2 regions of the Citrobacter sp. CRE-46 genome follow, and region 2 is predicted to be linked to the other one. Evidence: predicted binding sites of a transcription regulator. Region 2 holds the regulator's gene; the other holds the start of a gene.
What was found. Region 2 encodes CRP, which controls carbon source genes, mostly activating them, when cyclic AMP is high. Its sites were predicted from a motif close to ATGTGANNNNNNTCACAT; they were not measured.
Positions count from the first base shown of each region.

Region 1: the regulator CRP is predicted to act here: its motif matches at 3,299-3,316, upstream of deoC (deoxyribose-phosphate aldolase).

Region 1 is NZ_CM184341.1:4,404,620-4,409,468, forward strand. It holds gene deoB (phosphopentomutase) at 1-906, opposite strand, end outside; gene deoA (thymidine phosphorylase) at 958-2,280, opposite strand; gene deoC (deoxyribose-phosphate aldolase) at 2,388-3,167, opposite strand; gene AC534G_RS21445 (YjjI family glycine radical enzyme) at 3,429-4,849, shown strand, end outside.
Region 2 is NZ_CM184341.1:398,351-403,199, forward strand. It holds gene AC534G_RS01860 (YccS/YhfK family putative transporter) at 1-1,332, opposite strand, end outside; gene crp (cAMP-activated global transcriptional regulator CRP) at 1,384-2,016, opposite strand; gene AC534G_RS01870 (OsmC family protein) at 2,325-2,729, shown strand; gene AC534G_RS01875 (phosphoribulokinase) at 2,828-3,697, opposite strand; gene AC534G_RS01880 (YheU family protein) at 3,751-3,969, opposite strand; partial or broken gene AC534G_RS01885 (hydrolase) at 3,966-4,849, opposite strand, start outside.

The sequences.
Region 1 (4,849 bases), 1.2 Mb from region 2:
GAAGTTAGTGAAGACAATGGTCTCGTCACCCGCTTCTTTCATCTCTTTAATCGTGGCGTCGAACAGCGCATCCAGGCCGGTCGCTTTCACTTTTTTGGTGATACCGCAGTTGGCGTAAATATCCGCGATCTTACCGACAGAGACAACATGACCTTTTTTCTCGTCAACCAGTTTCTGCAGCACGGTCGGCGCTGGCGGCTCAACGGCCAGGTCATGACGGTTACCGGTACGCTGGAAGTTACCGGCTTTATCACCGATAAACGGACGCGCGATAACACGACCGATGTTGTAACCGCCCTCGGTCAGCTCTTCACGCGCGATTTCGCACAGCTCGTAGAGTTTATCCAGGCCAAAGGTCTCTTCATGACAGGCAATCTGGAACACGGAGTCAGCGGAGGTATAGAAAATCGGCTTCCCGGTTTTCATATGTTCTTCGCCCAGTTGATCCAGAATCACGGTACCGGAAGAGTGGCAGTTACCGAGGTAACCCGGCAGGTTGGCACGTTTTACCAGCTTATCCAGCAGTTCCTGCGGGAAGCTGTTTTCGTGGTCGCTGAAGTAACCCCAGTCAAACAGAACCGGCACTCCGGCGATTTCCCAGTGGCCAGACGGCGTATCTTTCCCGGAAGAGAGTTCATGCGCCCATGCGTATGCGCCAATGACTTCCGCATTACCGTCCATACCAGCAGCAATTTTACCGGTAGAACCTTCGTGAGCCTTCACCAGGCCCAGACGGGTCAGGTTAGGCAGATTCAGTGGGCCTTTGCGACCATTGTCAGCCTCACCTTTCGCACAGGCTTCTGCAATGTGTCCCATAGTGTCTGAGCCTACGTCGCCAAAGCGATCCGCATCTTCAGTCGCACCAATACCAAAGGAGTCCAGCACCATAATAAATGCACGTTTCATCTTGTTCTCCATACATCTGCGCCGCAAAAAAGCGATCAGATCAGTATACAGTTATTCGGTTATACGACGATAGACTGTCGGTGTAATTTCTGGCGCTTTATTGTCAAGGCTAATTGCCGCTTTGACCGCTTTCGCCGCTTCCTGCCAACTGGCTTCATCTTTCGCGTGGATCACTGCCAGCGGACGCTGTCCGTCTACGCTGTCGCCCAAACGGGCCATGTCGCTAAAGCCGACGCTGTAATCGATGGTATCCGATGCCTGACGGCGTCCACCGCCCATGGAAACGACTGCCATACCCAACGCGCGGGTATCCATCGCGCTGACAAAACCCTCAGTATCAGCATATACCGCTTTGCTGAGCATTGCCGTCGGCAGATACTTCGCATAGTTTTCGACGAAGTCGGTCGGGCCTTTCTGCGCCGCAACCATACGGCCAAAAATTTCCGCCGCTTTACCGTTGTCCAGCACCGCCTGCAATTTCGCACGGGCTTCGGCGTCATCTTTCGCCAGATTGCCGGAGATCAGCATTTCCACGCACAGCGCCATGGTGACATCTAACAAACGTGGATTACGGTATTCACCTGTCAGGAACTGGACAGCCTCGCGGACTTCTACCGCGTTACCTGCGCTGGAAGCCAGCACCTGGTTCATATCAGTTAACAGCGCGGTGGTACGTACACCCGCCCCGTTCGCCACGCCGACAATTGCTTCGGCAAGGGCTTCAGAAAGTTCATAGGTCGGCATAAACGCGCCGCTGCCTACTTTCACATCCATCACCAACGCATCCAGCCCTTCCGCCAGCTTTTTCGCCAGGATAGAGCCGGTAATCAGCGGGATGGAATCCACCGTCGCGGTAATATCGCGGGTGGCATAAAAACGTTTATCCGCCGGTGCGAGCGAGCTGGTTTGCCCAATAATCGCCACACCCACATCTTTAATAATTTCACGGAAACGCGCGTCGTCCGGGAAGATATCAAACCCAGGAATCGCTTCCAGTTTATCGAGCGTACCGCCGGTATGACCCAGGCCGCGCCCGGAAATCATGGGAATATAGCCGCCACAGGCAGCCACCATCGGGCCTAACATCAGCGACGTTACGTCGCCCACGCCGCCGGTAGAGTGTTTATCCACAATCGGGCCGTTCAGTTGCAGGCTTTTCCAGTCCAGCACGGTTCCTGAATCACGCATTGCCATGGTCAGCGAAACTCGCTCAGGCATTGTCATATCGTGGAAGAAAATGGTCATCGCCAGGGCGGCGATTTGCCCCTCAGAGATAGTGTTGTCGCGAATCCCATTGATAAAGAAACGAATTTCTTCATCGCTCAGCGCATGACCATCACGTTTTTTACGAATAATTTCTTGTGCGAGAAACACGGTAACCTCCCGATTATGGGCCGGGTAAGCAGTGCGCTCCCCGGCTAGTCGTATTGATGCCGGATGGCGGCTTACGCCTTATCCGGCCTACGATGGGCAATTCAAACTTAGTAGCTGCTTGCGCTCTTACCGTCGCCGTGACCCAGCGCTTTGAGCAGGCTCGCCAGCAGGCTGGATGCGCCAAAACGGTAATGGCGGGAATCTGCCCAGTCAGCCCCAAACAGTTCGTCAGCAATCGCCAGGAACTGCTGTGCATCTTCTGCAGTACGCACGCCGCCAGCGGGTTTGAAACCAACGGTTTTAGAAACGCCCATATCACGGATCACTTCCATCATGATGCGTGCGCTTTCCGGCGTCGCATTGACCGGTACTTTACCGGTAGACGTTTTGATGAAATCAGCACCCGCTTTGATAGAAATTTCAGACGCTTTGCGAATCAGGGCTTCTTCTTTCAGCTCACCAGTTTCGATGATCACTTTCAGCAGCACATTTGCTGCCGCACATGCATCTTTACAGGCTTTAACCAGATCAAAACCAATCTGCTCATTACCCGCGATCAGCGCACGATACGGGAACACCACATCAACTTCGTCAGCACCGTAGGCAATCGCCGCGCGGGTTTCAGCCAGCGCGATCTCAATGTCGTCATTGCCGTGCGGGAAGTTGGTGACGGTGGCAATACGGATATCCGGTGTGCCCTGCTCTTTCAGGGTCTTACGCGCAACAGGAATGAAACGTGGATAGATGCAAATTGCTGCCGTATTGCCAACCGGGGTCTTCGCCTGATGACACAGCGCGATCACTTTTTCATTGGTGTCGTCGTCATTCAGGGTGGTCAGATCCATCAGTTTCAGTGCACGCAGGCTGCTTGCTGTTAAATCGGTCATAACATTCTCCAACGGCATCGCCGTATAAAATTTCACCTTGCGAGTTTGTTAGTATTCTAACATCCGCTCGCGATTACACTTCGATATACATCACAGTTAATGAAAACCACATACAGATTTGCATTACTCTAATGAGATCTGCTTCAAATAATTCACCTTTACACCACAGGTGCGGTGGCATCAGACGCATCCGGATCAAAGGTTGCGGCGGCATAGCTTTCTACAATGGCGCTATACCTTCGGCACATAAAGGAACCAACGATGCCCACTTCAAGCGAATTCGCGCTGCAACAGCGGTGCCAACAAATCGTGACCAGCCCGACGCTCAGCCCTGAGCAGAAACGCCACTTTTTGGCGCTGGAGGCTGAAAACGCGCTGCCTTATCCGCCACTGTCCGCTGAGGCCCGCCAGGCGCTGGATGACGGGGTGATCTGCGATATGTACGAAGGTCATGCCCCGTTCAAACCGCGCTATGTGCTGCCTGATTACGCGCGTTTTTTGGCCAACGGTTCCTCATGGCTGGAGCTTGAAGGCGCCAGCGACCTTGATGATGCGCTGTCCTTGCTCACCATCCTGTATCACCACGTTCCGTCAGTGACCTCGATGCCGGTCTACCTCGGTCAGCTCGACGCTCTGTTGCAACCATATGTTAGAATTCTAACACAAGAAGAGATCGATATTCGAATAAAACGTTTCTGGCGTTATCTCGACAGAACCCTGCCAGACGCGTTTATGCATGCCAATATCGGCCCTGCCGATACGCCAATCACCCGCGCAATTTTACGTGCAGATGCAGAGTTAAAGCAGGTTTCACCGAATCTGACATTCATTTATGATCCGCAAATTACCCCTGATGATCTGCTGCTCAACGTGGCGCAAAATATCTGCGAGTGCAGTAAGCCGCACATATCCAACGGCCCCGCAAATGATAAAATTTTCACAAAAGGTCAGTATGGCGTCGTGAGTTGTTACAACTCTTTACCGCTCGCCGGGGGCGGCAGCACGCTGGTCAGGCTCAATCTGAAAGCCATCGCAGAGCGCAGCACCTCTGTCGATGACTTCTTTACACGCACCCTACCGCACTACTGCCAGCAGCAAATCGCCATCATTGATTCACGATGTGAATTCCTCTACACGAAATCACATTTCTTTGAGAATAGCTTCCTCGTGCAGGAAGGGTTGATTGATCCCGAACGTTTTGTGCCGATGTTCGGGATGTATGGTCTGGCGGAAGCGGTAAACCTGCTGTGCGAAAAGGCAGGACAAAGCGCCCGCTACGGGAAAGATGCGTTCGCCAATCAGCTCGGGTATCGCATTAGCGCCCAACTGGCGGAGTTTGTCGAACGCACGCCGGTGAAGTATGGCTGGCAGCAGCGCGCGATGCTGCATGCACAGTCGGGGATCAGTTCTGACATCGGCACCACGCCCGGCGCGCGTCTGCCTTATGGTGATGAACCTGACCCGATCACCCATCTGCAAACCGTCGCGCCGCATCACGCATATTATCACGCCGGGATCAGCGATATCCTGACGCTGGATGAAACCATCAAGCGTAATCCACAGGCGCTGGTGCAACTGTGCCTCGGCGCGTTTAAAGCCGGAATGCGTGAATTCACCGCCAACGTGAGCGGCAACGATCTGGTCCGCGTCACGGGCTATATGGTGCGCCTGTCGGATCTGGA
Region 2 (4,849 bases):
CAGCAACATGCCTGCCAGCGTGAAACCTTCCTGAATATGAAAGTGCAATGTGACGCCGGCAATCACCAGTCCGACGAGCGTACCCACCGAACGATGCAAAATACGCACTCGGGTCGCCCCATAGCCATTTTGCGTGACGAACAGGATCGTCATCAAAATCCAGTAAGGTTTAGGCAGATGTAAGGCGCTGCCCATCAGGCTGGCGATACTCAGCATGACGCTAATGCGCCCGGCGTTACGCAGCGCCGGGGATTTCAACGACAGATAGTTTTTCAGCGCCGGGATCAACGGCAACCGCCGCTGTTTGTCCGCCATCAAATCTCGGGCATACAGCGGGCGCTGGGTCCGTAGCACGCGGGCGATACGGCTGAAGTGCCAGTAGCAAAACTGTCCTACCGGATTATCCGGATGCTGGTTGGCGATTTTCTCCAGCGAGCCAATTTGCTTTTCCATTGAGAAACGGGTCGGTAAGCGGTGATACAAGATATCATCGGCCAGGACGCGCAGGCGGGCGGCGACGGTGCGCGCGTTCCAGCGAATCACCTGTTCCGCGTGGCTTCGCTCGACCAGCTTTTGCACCTCTTCCGGCTGATGCAGGCTAACTGAAATATGTTCCTGCAAATCGAGCGCTTCCTGAAAGGCACGCAACAGTCGCTTGTATTCATTATTGTGATGCGCCGACAGCATGTGCATTTGCTGGTAGCACTGGGTAATCAAATCCACCGCTTTTTGTTGACGAACCAGTAGCGGAGGCAGCGCTTTTTCTGGATCGGCATGCTGGGTCAGCAGACTGTACTTGGCCTCACAGTAATCGGCTAATTCGCGGTACAGCAGGCTAAGCGATTCACGCAGTGGCTGCTCACGCCACATCCAGAACCAGAACCAGTTGAACAGACCGTACCACAACGTACCCAGTGCATAGATCAGCAATGGCTCCCAGACGGGCATGTTCCCGGCAAGGCTTAGCGTGAAAATTGCCGCGATGAGTGAGGCTGGCAGCAGTCGCGCATGCAACGGGCTTAGCTCGGCGGTTACGCCAAGAATTAGCGTCAGGCCGGTGAGGATGAGCGGCAGTGGTATATCTTGCGCCAGCAGTAACTGCATGATCAGGCTGCAACCGGCAAACAGCGATGCGCCAATAACTAAACGTTTAAAAAAGCGTTTATGCGGGGTATCAAGACCGGCAATGTTGCAACAGGCAGGGACGAGGGAAAACAGAAGCCCCAGATGAAGCTGACCAATGATAAGACCGACAGCCACAGGTAAACACAGCACCAGCGTCTGCCGTAGTGCGTAGTTGATCTCGGGGTGATAAATCAGTCTTCGCCACATCGGAACAAACAAAAATGGCGCGCTACCGGGTAACGCGCCATTTCGATGGGATTAACGTGTGCCGTAAACGACAATGGTCTTACCGTGAGCGGAGATCAGGTTCTGATCTTCCAGCATCTTCAGAATACGACCAACGGTCTCACGGGAGCAGCCAACGATCTGGCCGATTTCCTGGCGGGTGATTTTAATCTGCATACCGTCCGGGTGAGTCATCGCGTCAGGCTGTTTTGCCAGATTCAGCAGAGTCTGGGCAATACGGCCGGTGACGTCGAGGAAGGCAAGGTTGCCTACTTTTTCAGACGTGACCTGCAGGCGACGAGCCATCTGAGAAGACAGGCGCATCAGAATATCCGGGTTGACCTGGATTAATTGGCGAAATTTTTTGTAGGAAATTTCAGCGACTTCACATGCGGTTTTGGCCCGTACCCAAGCGCTACGTTCCTGGCCTTCTTCGAAGAGGCCTAATTCACCAATAAAATCGCCCTGATTCAGATAAGAAAGGATCATTTCTTTCCCTTCTTCATCTTTGATCAGCACTGCCACTGAGCCTTTAACGATGTAATACAACGTTTCCGCTTTTTCACCCTGGTGAATCAGCGTGCTCTTCGATGGGTACTTATGAATATGGCAATGAGACAAGAACCATTCGAGAGTCGGGTCTGTTTGCGGTTTGCCAAGCACCATGCGCGGTTATCCTCTGTTATAAGCTGTCTCCAGAGCCAGAAAACGACGCTGCCTCTGGGTTTGCAAAAATGTGCTTCCCGCTACCTGGGAAGGGGGCTACTAAAAATATACTGCAGCCTGTAATGTGATGTCCTCTGCATACATGCAGTACGTCAATGTATTACTGTAGCATCCCGACTGTTTTAGCATAGCTTTCGCCGTGTGTCTCCTGGTGTCTCGCTTCAGCATGACGCAGGTCGCCTTCCGTTGCGAGAATTGTTATGTACGCGTAATCTGTCAGGAAAATTGAAACATTGGAGTTACGAAATATGCAAGCGCGTGTAAAGTGGGTTGAGGGGTTAACCTTCCTCGGTGAGTCCGCCTCTGGCCACCAAATTTTGATGGACGGTAACTCCGGTGATAAAGCGCCGAGCCCGATGGAAATGGTATTAATGGCTGCAGGCGGTTGTAGCGCGATCGATGTGGTGTCGATCCTGCAAAAAGGGCGTCAGGATGTGACCAACTGCGAAGTGAAGCTCACCTCTGAGCGCCGTGAAGAAGCGCCGCGTTTGTTTACCCACATTAATCTGCATTTCATCGTCACCGGCAACGATCTGAAAGAGGCGTCGGTCTCCCGCGCCGTCGATCTCTCGGCGGAAAAATATTGTTCCGTGGCATTGATGCTGGAAAAGGCGGTGAATATTACCCACTCCTATGAAGTGGTTGCTGCGTAATACGTGAAGCCGGATGGCAGCTTGGCCTTATCGGGCCTACAGGACGATACCGATTCGTAGGCCCGATAAGCGTAGCGCCGTCGGGCACATCCCGTACCTCACTCTATCTTTTTACCTTCCATCAGTCGCTGGACCAGCGGCAGCATAATCAATTCCATCGCCAGACCCATTTTGCCGCCAGGTACGACTAATGTATTGATGTGGGAAATGAATGAGCCTTGCAGCATGGCCAGAAGCCACGGAAAGTCGATCCCTTCCAGATTACGAAAATGAATGACCACAAAGCTTTCATCCAGCGACGGAATGCTCTTGGCAGCAAAGGGGTTTGAGGTATCGACGGTGGGTACGCGCTGAAAGTTAATGTGCGTACGGGAAAACTGCGGCGTGATGTAATTGATGTAATCGTCCATTGAGCGCACAACCGAGTCCATCACCGCTTCACGCGAGTGTCCACGCTCGCTGGTATCGCGGGTCAGTTTCTGGATCCATTCCAGGTTAACGATCGGCACTACGCCGACCAGAAGGTCGACATGCCGGGCCACATTTTGCTGTGGGGTGACGACGCCGCCGTGTAGCCCTTCATAGAACAGGACATCCGTCGGTTCAGGCAATGGCTGCCAGGGGGTAAACGTTCCCGGGACCTGGTTCCACGGTACGGCTTCATCGTAGGTGTGCAGATATTTACGCGACTGACCTTTTCCCGTCTGGCCGTATTCAATGAAGGTTTGTTCCAGCAGACCAAAGTCATTGGCTTCGGGCCCGAAATAACTGATATGTCGCCCGGCATCGCGCGCTTTGCGAATCGCCATATCCATTTCCGGACGGGTATAGCGATGAAAACTGTCACCTTCCACCTCGGCGGCGCGCAGATTTAGCTGCGCGAAAATTTTACGAAACGCGAGGCTGGTGGTGGTGGTCCCCGCGCCGCTGGATCCTGTTACCGCAATCACCGGATGTTTGGCAGACATAACAACTCCATGAATAGGTTGATTTTTTATTATAGTCAGCCGTCGGCTACGAATTACTCGTGAATCTGCTTCCTCGGCATGATGTTGACCGTTTCATGCAGTTCGGACCACACCAGGACGGCTTCACCTGATTGTAGTTGGCGTTTGACGTCGGCGACTTTTTGTTCGAGCGAACGTTCATGTTCACCATAATCGGTACCTTCGCGCAAGACAAAGCTTTCAATCAGATTGTCCAGCGCGTCCGGGGAGATGTCTTGCCAGGGGATAATCATGATGACGCCTCCAGATACGTTGTCAGCCAGTCGGGAATTCTGGATTCCAGCCACATCTCAGGGCGGCGCACTGTGCCGCCAATAAATCCGACGTGTCCGCCGTGTTCAGTCAACTGATACTCCACCTGTGAGGGCAGGTTTTCCGGTTCAGGGATCACGTGATGATCCATAAACGGATCGTCCTTGGCATGGATAATCAGCGTCGGTTTGGCGATCTGATTAAGCAATGGCATGGCGCTACACTGGCGGTAATAGTCTATAGCATCGGCAAAACCGTGGATTTTGGCAGTGATGAGATCGTCAAAATCTCGAATGCGACGCAGGGATTTCAACTGGGTCAGACTCACCGGCAACGAACCCGGATAGGCCTGTAGCTTACGCGAGGCGTTAGCTTTCAACAGATTGAGCAGATAGCGCTGGTAGACGCGTGAGAACCCCTTCTCCATATGGTAACTACAGGCTTCCAGCACGAAAGGCGCAGAGACAATAACCGCTGCATCAATGGGAATATCGTTGCCTTCTTTGGCCAGCAGGCAGGCAAGCATGTTCCCGCCGAGTGAATAGCCGACCGCCGCGGTCGGCACACGACCAAGCTCGCGTTCCAGCCAATGTAAAAACCAGGTGCCATCTTCTGTTTCACCAGAATGATAAATACGGTTGAGACGATTTGGTTCGCCGCTGCAGCCGCGAAAATGCATCACCACGCCCAGCCAGCCGCGCTTTTGCGCTGCTTCAATCAGGCCATGTGCGTACGGGCTGTTCAGACTGCCTTCCAGACCGTGAAAAACCACCAGGCGCGGTTTGTGCTTCGCCTGTTGCGGATCTTCACTCCATGCCAGATCGACAAAGTCACCGTCGGGTAATTCCAGACGCTGCCAAT